Linked DNA regions of Actinacidiphila yeochonensis CN732. Each later gene encodes a partner of the first gene's protein in a complex. Links are inferred from orthologs where the notes say so. Each region holds a gene or a part of one and is shown on either strand. Other genes may lie near its edges.

Region 1 (5,657 bases):
ACCTCGCGGCCTCGCTGGCGCTTCACGGCGGCCGGGTTCTGGTGATCGACCTGGACCCGCAGGGCAACGCCTCGACGGCCCTCGGCATCGATCACCATGCCGAAGTCCCCTCCATCTACGACGTCCTGGTGGAGAGTAAGCCGCTCTCCGAGGTCGTCCAACCGGTGGCCGATGTCGAAGGTCTCTTCTGCGCACCGGCCACTATCGACCTGGCCGGTGCTGAGATCGAACTGGTCTCCCTGGTGGCCCGGGAGAGCCGGCTGCAGAGGGCGATCGAGGGCTACGAGCAGCCGCTCGACTACGTCCTCATCGACTGCCCGCCCTCCCTGGGCCTGCTCACCGTCAACGCGCTGGTCGCCGGCGCCGAGGTGGTCATCCCGATCCAGTGCGAGTACTACGCCCTGGAAGGACTCGGCCAGTTGCTCAAGAACGTGGACCTGGTCCGGGCCCACCTCAATCCGCGGCTGCACGTCTCCACGATCCTGCTGACGATGTACGACGGGCGGACGCGGCTGGCCTCCCAGGTCGCCGAGGAGGTGCGTACCCACTTCGGCAAGGAGGTGCTGCGCACCAGCATCCCCCGGTCGGTTCGGATCTCCGAGGCCCCCAGCTACGGGCAGACCGTTCTCACGTACGACCCGGGGTCCAGTGGTGCCCTCTCCTACCTGGAGGCGGCGCGGGAGATGGCGCTGCGTGGGCTTCCGAGCTCGGTGGCCGTCGAGTACGCCCCGGAGCACGCAGAGCAGCATGAGCACAACCCGCACAGCATCTCGGAGGGGATTCAGTGAGTGATCGACGCAGAGGGCTCGGCCGCGGTCTTGGCGCGCTGATCCCCGCGGCACCGCAGCCGACCGGAACGTCGGCGCCCGGGGCGACCCTTGCGCCGGACCGGGGCGTTGCGGCGGCGAAGGTAGCCGGGCTGGTGGAGCGCCGGGTGCCGGAGCACTCCTCCGGCGTGGTGGACATCCCTGTTTCACGTGAAACAGAGCCGGACGTCTCCGCCACGCAGGTTCCGGTGTCCGGGGCCTACTTCGCCGAGCTGGAGTTGGACGCGATCACGCCCAACCCGCGTCAGCCCCGCGAGGTGTTCGACGAGGATGCGCTGAACGAGCTCATCATCTCCATCAAGGAGGTGGGGCTCCTTCAGCCGGTGGTCGTCCGCCAGGTCGGCTCCGAGCGCTACGAACTGATCATGGGGGAGCGTCGCTGGCGAGCCTGTCGTGAGGCGGGGCTGGCGCGGATTCCCGCCATCGTCCGTGCCACGGACGACGAGAAGCTCCTCCTGGACGCGCTTCTGGAGAACCTCCACCGGGCTCAGCTGAACCCGCTGGAGGAGGCAGCCGCCTATGACCAGCTACTGCGGGACTTCGCCTGCACTCACGAGCAGTTGGCCGACCGGATCGGCCGCTCCCGCTCGCAGGTGTCCAACACCCTCCGGCTGCTGAGGCTCTCCGCCCCGGTCCAGCGACGGGTGGCGGCCGGTGTCCTTTCCTTCGGTCACGCCAGGGCCCTGCTCGCCCTGGAGGACGCGGACGAGCAGGACAAGCTCGCCCACAGGATCGTGGCCGAGGGCCTCTCGGTCCGGGCTGTCGAAGAGATCGTGGCGCTGGCGGCGAGTGAGCCCAAGGCGTCGCGGAAGTCCGCGGCTCCCCGGGCCGGCCGCCGGATCTCCCCCGCGCTGGCGCACCTCGCGTCGCGACTCTCCGACCGCTTCGACACCCGGGTGAAGGTGGATCTGGGTCAAAAGCGCGGAAAGATCGTGGTCGAGTTCGCGTCGATGGATGATCTGGAGCGGATTCTGGGAACGATGGCTCCAGGCGAAGGCAAGGTCATGGAGAGCCCCCTGGGCGATGGCGCCGAGGACGGCGAGGACTCCGGAGACGGCGCCGAGTGAAGCAGGGACACCCCGGCCCGATCTGAGCCGGGGTGTCCAGGAGCGGTGGACCGCGAGAGACGGGGGCTCGGCACATGGGGCGTCGGCTGGTTCCGCTCACCTTGGACAATCTCCCGGACCTGCCCCGGTCCTGCCGCCGCTGCGTCTACTGGGAGCTCGACCCGGTCACCGGCGCGGCCGCGGTCAACAACGGCCGGCCCGAGCTGGAGAAGGAGTCCTGGATCTCCGCCGTCCTTCTGGAGTGGGGCTCCTGCGGTCGGCTGGTCTATGTCGACGATGTCCCGGCCGGGTTCGTGCTCTACGCCCCGGCCGCCTACGTGCCCCGCTCCATCGCTTTTCCCACCAGTCCGGTCTCGGGTGACGCGGTGCAGTTGATGACCTCCCGGGTGGTGCCCGGCTACCAGGGACAGGGCTTGGGGCGGGTGCTGGTGCAGACCGTGGCCAAGGACCTTGTCCGGCGCGGCTTCAAGGCGATCGAGGCGTTCGGCGACGCCGCCTGGGAAGCGCCTGCCTGCGTTCTCCCCGCCGACCACCTGACCGCCGTCGGATTCAAAACCGTACGACCGCACCACCGCTACCCGCGGCTGCGGCTGGAGCTGCGGTCCGCGCTGTCCTGGCGTGAGGATGTCGAGATGGCCATCGACCGGCTGCTGGGCGCGGTTCAGAAGGAGCCGGCGCTCCGCCCCCTGTGACCCGGCTGCCCGAGGAGCACATCGCCACGCGGCAGCGGGACCACAAAACGGCGGTGGCCCGTCGTGTTCCACGTGGAACACGACGGGCCACCGCCGTCGGTGTATCAGCGTCAGCCGATGAAGTCCGACAGCTCCCGCTCCAGGGCGCCCTTCGGCTTCGCACCGACGATGGTCTTCACGACCTCGCCGCCCTTGTAGACGTTCAGCGTCGGGATCGACATGACGCCGTACTTGGCAGCCGTGACGGGGTTCTCGTCGATGTTCAGCTTCACGATGGTGATCGCCTCGGAGTGCTCCGCAGCGATCGCTTCCAGCGACGGGGCGATCTGGCGGCACGGACCGCACCACTCCGCCCAGAAGTCGACGAGCACGGGCTTGTCGCTCGCCAGGACCTCGTCTGCGAAGCTGGCGTCGGTGACGCTCTTGGGCTTGCCGCTCACGGTGGTGTTCTCGGCCACGGTGGCCTCCTCAGTAGGTAGGGGGGACGGGGAAGGTCAGGCGGTCTTCTCGGAGTCGGACAGCGCAGCGAGGTAGCGCTCGGCGTCCAGTGCGGCCGAACAGCCCGTGCCCGCCGCAGTGATCGCCTGACGGTAGGTGTGGTCCACCACGTCGCCGGCGGCGAACACTCCGGGGACGCTGGTGCGGGTGCTCGGAGACTGGACCTTGAGGTAGCCCTCCGCGTCCAGGTCGAGCACGCCCTTGAAGAGCTCGGTCCGCGGGTCGTGGCCGATCGCGATGAACAGTCCGCTGACGGGGAGCTCGGAAGTCTCTCCGTTGACGGTGTTCCGCAGCGTCAGGGAGGAGAGCTTCCCGTCGCCGTGGATCTCGGCAACCTCGCTGTCCCAGACGAAGGAGATCTTCGGGTCGGCGTACGCGCGCTCCTGCATCGCCTTGGACGCCCGCAGGCTGTCCCGGCGGTGGACGATCTTCACCGACTTGGCGAAGCGCGACAGGAAGGTCGCCTCCTCCATGGCCGTGTCGCCGCCGCCGATGACGGCGATGTCGTGGTCGCGGAAGAAGAAGCCGTCGCACGTGGCGCACCAGGAGACGCCGCGGCCCGAGAGCTGGTCCTCGTTGGGGAGGTTGAGCTTGCGGTGCTGGGAACCGGTGGTGACGATCACCGCGCGCGCCCGGTGGACCGTGCCGGCGGAGTCGGTCACCGTCTTGATGTCACCGCTGAAGTCCACCGCGGTCACGTCGTCCGGCACCAGCTCGGCGCCGAAGCGCTCAGCCTGGGCGCGCATGTTGTCCATCAGATCCGGCCCCAGAATGCCGTCCCTGAACCCGGGGAAGTTCTCCACCTCGGTGGTGTTCATGAGCGCCCCGCCAGCGGTGACGGAGCCCTCGAAGACCAGCGGGTTGAGAGACGCACGCGCCGTGTAGAGCGCCGCGGTGTACCCCGCGGGCCCAGAACCGATGATGATCACGTTACGGACGTCGGTCACGGGGATTTCCTCGTCTCTGCCGTGCTGCTGGGGCCCTGGCTGGACTCTTGTCCTGCCTAACGGATACTACGGGCCCGGCATTCCCCCGCGGCCCACCGTGAGGGTGCTCACCGGCGAGCCGTCAACGCGAGTACGTCGCCCGGTAGAGGACGGTGCCTGAGGTGGACCCGGTGCAGGAGGCCTTGACCACGAACGCATCGACCCTGGTGGTGTCGGCCGGGTGCGGAAGCACGAGGAGGTAGGAGTCGACCCCCTGAAAGAGCTCCCGCTGCACGGCGATCGGCGCCTGGGGCCGCTGGGTGGCCTTGACCACACACGAGGGCACTGTGGCAGCGGCCTGACCCGAGATGCCCGTGGGCGAGGCGTCCGGTCCGCTGAGCATCGGCGTCCGGGCACGGTCGGGCGCCACCGGGGCTTCCCCCCTGGGCTGCGTGCTGCCGGAAGCCGACAGCAGCCGGTGGACCTGCTCGCCGACTGAGCTGCCCACCGTGGCCGTGTCGGCTCTCTTCGCACCTGAGGACTCATTGCTGGCACCCGTACCCAAGCCGGACGAGGTGATGCCGTAGATCGCCCCCCCGAGCACAGCGGCAGCGGCAGCGCACACTGCGGCGTAGATCACGCGCCGCCGCACGCGCCCTCGCCGCTCACCCGACCACGGAACCGCCGCCCGGGAGGCCCCGGAGCATCGGCCGGGACCGGTGGGTCCATGAGGACGATCAGTTGCCCCCGCTGTTCCACGTGGAACCGGCACCGCTGTTCCACGTGGAACAGCGGCAGGAGCTTCCGGCGCCGCAGTTCCACGTGGAACACCGCCCAAGGCGCCCCGCAGTGCCTCGTCGGCGAGCGCCGCGTCGATGCGGTCCGCCACATCGTCGGGGAGCGGCCCCGGGGACGGCAGTGCGCTCAGGAGTCCCGGCACGTCGTCGAGCACGGCCAGGACGTCCGCGCACGCGGCACAGGCGGCGAGGTGCGCTCGCACCTCCGCTGCCCGCTCCGCGGGGAGCAGGCTTTCAGCGAGGTCGGAGATCTCGACCACATCGGGGTGGACGTCCCCGTCTCCTGCCGTCGTCACCGTTGTCCACCTCCGTCCCGCTGCGTGCCTGTCTCTGGGACGGGTCTCTGCTCCGTCCGGTTCCTTCCCGGCGTACCGCCCGGGCTTCCGCTCTCCGCCGAGCGGAGGTGGCGTACGAGGGGCGCCAGGCGGGCCCGGCCCCGGGCGCACCGGCTCTTGATCGTGCCCGTGGGCACCTCCAGGATCGCTGCGGCCTCCGCCACCGAGTAGCCCTGCATGTCGACGAGGACCAGGGCGGCCCGCTGTTCGGCGGGCAGCGTCGCGAGGGCGGCCAGCACCTCCCGGTGGAGCTCCTCGCGCTCCGCCGGCGCCTCCGCGGACTCCTGCGGCTCCATCAGCGCGTCCAGGCGTTCCTCTTCCGCCACGGGAGCCGTGCGCCGGGTGGCGGCTCGCCGAATCCGGTCCAGGCAGGCGTTCACGGTGATGCGGTGCAGCCACGTCGTGACGGCGGCCTGGCCACGGAAGGTGTGTGCGGAGCGGAACGCCGACACGAAGGCGTCCTGGAGGGCGTCAGCGGCCTCTTCGCGGTCCCCCAGCGTCCGCAGCGCCACCGC
Region 2 (5,554 bases), on another replicon or contig:
AAAGATCGTCCGGCGCCGGTCGGCGGACGTAGTCTCCTGGCCATGCAGCCGCCCGTTGTCTCCGTTCAGGCCCAGCCCCGTGACGCCGCCTCCTGGATCGCCCTGGCCCGACGCGTGGAGGCGGGCGGCTACGACGCCCTGCTGGCGGCCGACCACCCGGGCACCGCTGCCGCGCCCTTCGTCGCGCTGGCCGCCGCCGCCACGGCGACGGAGCGTATCGGCCTGGGCTCCTACGTCTCCCAGGCGGGTGTCCGCGAGCCGCTGCTGCTCGCCTCGGACGTCGCCACCTTGGACCTCGTCTCGGGTGGACGGGCACGGCTGGCCCTCGGGGCCGGCCACACCCCGGCCGAGTGGGAGATGCTGGGCGCGGAACGGCCCGACGTCGCGGGGCGTGTCCGACGGTTCCAGGCTGTGGCCGAGGCGTGCCGCGCGCTCCTCGCAGGCGAGACCGTCACCGTCGACGGTCCGGAGGTACGAGCCCGCGAGGCCCGGCTCGACGGACCCCGCCCGGTCCAGCGCCGGGTGCCCTTCACCTTCGGGGGCGGCAACACCGCCCTGCTGCGCTGGGCCGGGGAGCACGCGGACGTCGTGGGGCTGAGCGGGCTGGGACGCACCCTGTCCGACGGGCACATGCACGAGACGCGGTGGAACGGCGCGGACATCGACCGCCAGGTCGACCTCGTCGAGCGGGGGGCTGCGGGCCGGGCCGAGGCACCCGAGCGCGAGGCGCTCGTCCAGTTGGTGGAGGTCACCGACGACGCCGAGGCCGCGGCGCGGGAGATCGCCGGGCGATTCCACTGCACCGCGGCCGAGGTGCTCGCCTCGCCCTACGCGTGGGTGGGCACGCCGGAGGAGATCGGCGCCGCCTGGGCCGAACACGAACGCCGCTGGGGCATCACCCGCTACGTCGTCCGCGAGGCGCACCTGGACGCGGCCGACCGGGTGCGCGCGCGGCTGTCGAACGCCGCCCGCTGACTCCGCCGGGGAGCACGGGGGGCAGCCCTCAGGCGTCCGCGCAGCACGTGCCGCCGGCCCCGCCGCCCGGGACCGGGCTCTTGGCGGGGGTGTCGGCGTCGGCCTTGACGGTGTAGACCTCCCAGGGCTCGCGGCCGGGGCCGTGGACCCAGACCTTGTCCTGGAGGGCGTAGCAGCAGGAGGTGTCGTTCTCCTCGAACGTGGCCAGGCCCGCTTCCCGCAGGCGGTCAGTGGCCGCGGCGACCTGCGCGGTGGTCTCGACCTCGACGCCGAGGTGGTCCAGGCGGGTGTCCTGGCCCGGCTCGCCCTCGATCAGGACGAGCTTCAACGGGGGTTCGGCGACGGCGAAGTTGGCGTAGCCGGGGCGGCGCTTGGCCGGCTCGACGCCGAACAGCCTGGAGTAGAAGGCCACAGATCCTTCGAGATCGGCGACGTTCAGAGCGAGTTGGACGCGGGACATGGCTCGGCTCCTGACACTCTGCGCGGACGTCATCTTATTGACGTCTGTCGATACAAGCTTGCGTCGTGGATCGACGGGCGTCAATATAGAAGCATGTCGAATCAAGAGCTTGAGGTGATCGGCCAGGACACCGGGTGCTGCCCGACCCTGCTGGCCGCGCCGCTGGACGCGGAGCAGGCCGAGACCCTCGCGAGGGTGTTCAAGGCGCTGGGCGACCCGGTGCGGCTGCGCCTGCTGTCGATGATCGCCTCCCGCTCCGGCGGCGAGGTGTGCGTCTGCGACCTCACCCCCGCGTTCGACCTCTCCCAGCCGACGATCTCCCACCACCTCAAGCTGCTCAGGCAGGCCGGGCTGATCGCCTCCGAGCGGCGCGGCACGTGGGTGTACTACCGGCTCCTGCCCGGGATGACCGACCGGCTCGCCGCCGTCCTCACCCGCCCGGCCGACCTCTCCCGCGCCGCCGGGCACCCGCAGGTGGGGACCGCCGAGGCCGACCGATGAGCCGGGGTGAGCCTGTGCCCGACGGCCCGGCGCCCAACGGTCCCGCACCCACCGGTATCACCGAGCCCCACGGTCCCGGGCCCGCCGGTCCCGTCGCCGGCCGGCTGTCCTTCCTGGACCGCTACCTGGCACTGTGGATTCTCGCGGCGATGGCCGCCGGCCTCGTGCTGGGCCGCCTGGTACCCGGCCTCGGGGGCGCGCTCGCGGCGGTGACGGTCACCGGTGTCTCGCTGCCCATCGCCCTCGGCCTGCTGGTGATGATGTACCCGGTGCTCGCCCGGGTCCGCTACGACCGGCTCGGCACGGTGACCCGCGACCGGCGCCTGCTGGTGCCGTCGCTGCTGCTGAACTGGGTGGTCGGCCCGGCCCTGATGTTCGCCCTCGCCTGGGCGCTCCTGCCAGACCTCCCCGCGTACCGCACCGGACTGATCGTCGTCGGCCTCGCGCGGTGCATCGCCATGGTCGTCATCTGGAACGACCTCGCCTGTGGCGACCGCGAGGCGGCGGCCGTCCTGGTCGCCCTCAACTCCGTCTTCCAGGTGCTCGCGTTCGGCCTGCTGGGCTGGTTCTACCTGAGCGTGCTGCCCGGCTGGCTCGGCCTGGAGCAGACCGCGCTGGGGGTGTCGGCGTGGACGATCGCCCGCTCCGTACTGGTCTTCCTCGGCATCCCGCTCGCCGCCGGGTTCCTCACCCGGCGCCTGGGCGAGAGGGCCAGGGGCCGCACCTGGTACGAGGCGCGGCTGCTCCCCCGGGTCGGCCCGTTCGCCCTGTACGGGCTGCTGTTCACCGTCGTGGTGCTCTTCGCCCTCCAGGGGGACGCCATCACCGGCCACCCCGTCGACGTCGCGCGGATCGCGCTGCCGCTGCTGGCGTACTTCGCGCTGATGTGGACCGGGTCCATGGCGCTGGGGAGCGCGGTCGGGCTGGACCATCCGCGCGCCACCACGCTGGCGTTCACCGCCGCGGGCAACAACTTCGAGCTGGCCATCGCCGTCGCGGTCGCCACCTTCGGCGCCTCGTCCGGCCAGGCCCTCGCCGGGGTCGTCGGCCCGCTCATCGAGGTACCCGCCCTGATCGGCCTCGTCCACGTCGCCCTCAGGGCACGCCGCTACTTCCCGCTCCCGACCCCCTCCCCCGCCCCGGCTCCGGCTCCGGCTCCGGCTCCGGCGGGCGAGCAGGCCACCGTCCCGAAGGGACCCGCCCATGTCTGACGTCCCCGCCGCCGTGAAGCCCTCGGTGCTGTTCGTGTGCGTGCACAACGCCGGCCGTTCGCAGATGGCGGCCGCCTGGCTCCGCCACCTCGCCGGGGAGCGGATCGAGGTGCGCTCGGCCGGCTCCGCGCCCGCCGACCACCTCAATCCGGCCGTCGTCGCGGCGATGGCCGAGGCCGGCATCGACATCACCGCGCAGGCGCCGCAGGTGCTGACCGCCGACGCCGTGCGGGCCTGCGACGTCGTCATCACGATGGGCTGCGGCGACGCCTGCCCGGTCTTCCCCGGCAAGCGCTACCTCGACTGGGCCCTCGACGACCCCGCCGGGCAGGGCGTGGAGGCGGTCCGTCCGATCCGCGACGAGATCGAACGCCGGGTCCGGGCGCTGATCGACGAGCTGTGACCGGGGCCGTCCAGCAGGGACGGCGGAACGCGCCGGACGGCCGGGCCCTGGGCCGTGTCCGGCGCGGCACGTAGGATTCCAGTCCGACGGACCCGTCCGAGGGCGGGTTCAGCTCCGGAAAGGGCGTGGCGGAAGTGGCAGGCGTCGACACGCGGAGGTTCTGGGAGCTGCTGCGCGCGATCCCGGTGCCGGACGACGCCGCGTTCCTCTACGGTCCCGAGCCGGAGGGCCGGCTGCGCGAGCGGAACCTGCGGCGCTACCACGCGCTGATGGCCGGTATCGGGCCGCGGGTGGCGCTGGTGGGCGAGGCGCCCGGCTACCGGGGGCACGTCGTCTCGGGGGTGCCGTTCACCAGCATGCGCCAACTGGCCACCCGGCCCGGGCTGGTCACGGGCTCGCCGGAGGGCGACGGCTTCGACGTGCCGGACCACCCCGCCGCCGAGTGGGAGGCCTCCTCCGGCATCGTGTGGCGGGCGCTGGCCGCGTGGCGGGGGCCGCTGCCCCTGATGTGGGCGATCTACCCCAACCACCCTCACGAGATGGGCCGTTCGGCCACCAACCGGGCGCCCAGGGCGGCCGAGGTCGCCACCGGCACGCCCGTCGCCCTGGCGCTGGCGGAGGCGTTCGGCATCACGTCGTTCGTCGCGGTCGGCCGCAAGGCGCAGGGCGCGCTGGCCCGGGCCGGAATCGACGCGGTGGCGGTGCGCCACCCCGCGCAGGGCGGCGCCCGCCTCTTCACCGAGCAGCTCGCCGAGTTCAACGCCGCTCACCAGTAGGGAACTTGCGCTCGCACGCGCCTTCCCGTCGTCCGCGGCCGTCACGGCGCCCCTTCCCCGCACTCGGCGCCACGCGACGGGCGCCACGCGACGGGCGTCGGGCGTCGGGCGTCGGGCGCCGGCGTCGGGCGCCGTGCGTCGGACGTCGATGTCGGAGTCCGGGAGGCTTCAACCGAACGGCGCGGACGTCTCCACCGCCGCCGCCCGCAGGGCGTCGGAGAGCAGCGCCGCCGGCTCCGCCAAGGGGCCGGGGAGGCGGGCCAGCAGCAGGCGGCGCTGCTCCTGCGGGCCGCCCCGCACGGGAAGGACGCGGACCCCGGGCGGCACCGCCCCGGCCAGCGACGCCGGGATCGTGGTCAGCCCGAAACCCTCGGCCACCAGGGCGAGTTTGGCCAGCCAGTCGCGGACGGTGTGGACGATCTCGGGCCGCTCGTCCAGGCCCGGCCACACCCCCATCAGCTGGTCCTCGCCCGCGCGCGGCGCCGCGATCCACCGCTGACCGCGCAGGTCGACGATGTCGACCCCCTCACCCCGGGCGAGGGGGTGGCCGGCGGGCAGGGCCAGCAGGAGCGGCCGTTCGGTGAGCGTGCGCAGCGCCAGAGCGGGTGCCTCGCTGTCGGGTGGCCGGAAGGGCGGCGCCGACGCCAGCAGGGCGAGGTCGACGGTGCCCGCCCGTACCGCCCGGACCAGCGCCGGAGTGCTGCCCTCGCGGGTGACGACGGTGACCGCCGGGTGGCTGCGGCTCAGCGCGGCCAGCGCTCTCGGCACCAGCAGGGCGCCGGCGCTGGCGAACCAGCCGAGCCGTACCGTGGCCGGCCGGTCCGGCATGCCCGCCAGCTCCCTGGCCCCGGCGTCCACTTCGGCGACGACGGCGACGGCCCGGCGCAGCACCACGTGGCCGGCGGGCGTCAGCCGCACTCCGGACGGATGGCGCTCCAGCAGCGGCGCGCCGGCCGCCCGCTCCAGGGCGGCGATCTGGCGTGAGACGGCGGACTGGGTGTAGCCGAGGACGGCGGCGGCCGCGGTGAGGGTGCCGCGCTCCGCGACCTCCCGGAACACCCGGAGCGCGGTGAGCGAGGCGTCAGCGAGGGTCATGAGGTATACGCATACCAGGTCTGATCATCTCTCGCTGGCGGCATGGCCCGCGTCCTGCCTAGCCTGGACGTGCCCGGACCGCCCCGGCGGGCGGCTGCCTCCCCCCACGGGGGCTCCGGCGTCCCTTCCGTTC

Evidence for each region.
Region 2: the proteins of trxA (region 1) and BS72_RS08825 are in contact, whole or in part, in an NMR structure (PDB 2IPA), measured with the Bacillus subtilis proteins. The link is inferred for Actinacidiphila yeochonensis CN732 from one-to-one orthologs.

The regions. Positions count from the first base shown.
Region 1 is NZ_JQNR01000005.1:1,085,248-1,090,904, reverse strand. The notes cover bases 1,362-4,184. They hold trxA (thioredoxin), read right to left. Parts: upstream 3,027-4,184; coding sequence 2,697-3,026; downstream 1,362-2,696. Other genes in these bases: BS72_RS34215 (hypothetical protein), read right to left, coding at 4,153-4,184; trxB (thioredoxin-disulfide reductase), read right to left, coding at 3,081-4,031; BS72_RS16490 (GNAT family N-acetyltransferase), read left to right, coding at 1,969-2,586; BS72_RS16495 (ParB/RepB/Spo0J family partition protein), read left to right, coding at 1,362-1,894. In the rest of the region: BS72_RS16500 (ParA family protein), read left to right, coding at 1-788; more of BS72_RS16495, read left to right, coding at 785-1,361; more of BS72_RS34215, read right to left, coding at 4,185-4,518; RNA polymerase sigma factor SigM, read right to left, coding at 5,100-5,657. UniProt on the Bacillus subtilis protein: Participates in various redox reactions through the reversible oxidation of its active center dithiol to a disulfide and catalyzes dithiol-disulfide exchange reactions.
Region 2 is NZ_JQNR01000004.1:484,399-489,952, reverse strand. What follows is about bases 1,863-4,844. They hold BS72_RS08825 (arsenate reductase ArsC), read left to right. Parts: upstream 1,863-3,139; coding sequence 3,140-3,550; downstream 3,551-4,844. Other genes in these bases: BS72_RS08815 (LysR family transcriptional regulator), read right to left, coding at 4,495-4,844; BS72_RS08820 (uracil-DNA glycosylase), read left to right, coding at 3,676-4,326; arsB (ACR3 family arsenite efflux transporter), read left to right, coding at 1,951-3,147; BS72_RS08835 (ArsR/SmtB family transcription factor), read left to right, coding at 1,863-1,936. Outside these bases: BS72_RS08845 (LLM class flavin-dependent oxidoreductase), read left to right, coding at 43-975; BS72_RS08840 (ArsI/CadI family heavy metal resistance metalloenzyme), read right to left, coding at 1,004-1,435; more of BS72_RS08835, read left to right, coding at 1,529-1,862; more of BS72_RS08815, read right to left, coding at 4,845-5,421. UniProt on the Bacillus subtilis protein: Catalyzes the reduction of arsenate [As(V)] to arsenite [As(III)]. In vitro, can dephosphorylate para-nitrophenyl phosphate (pNPP).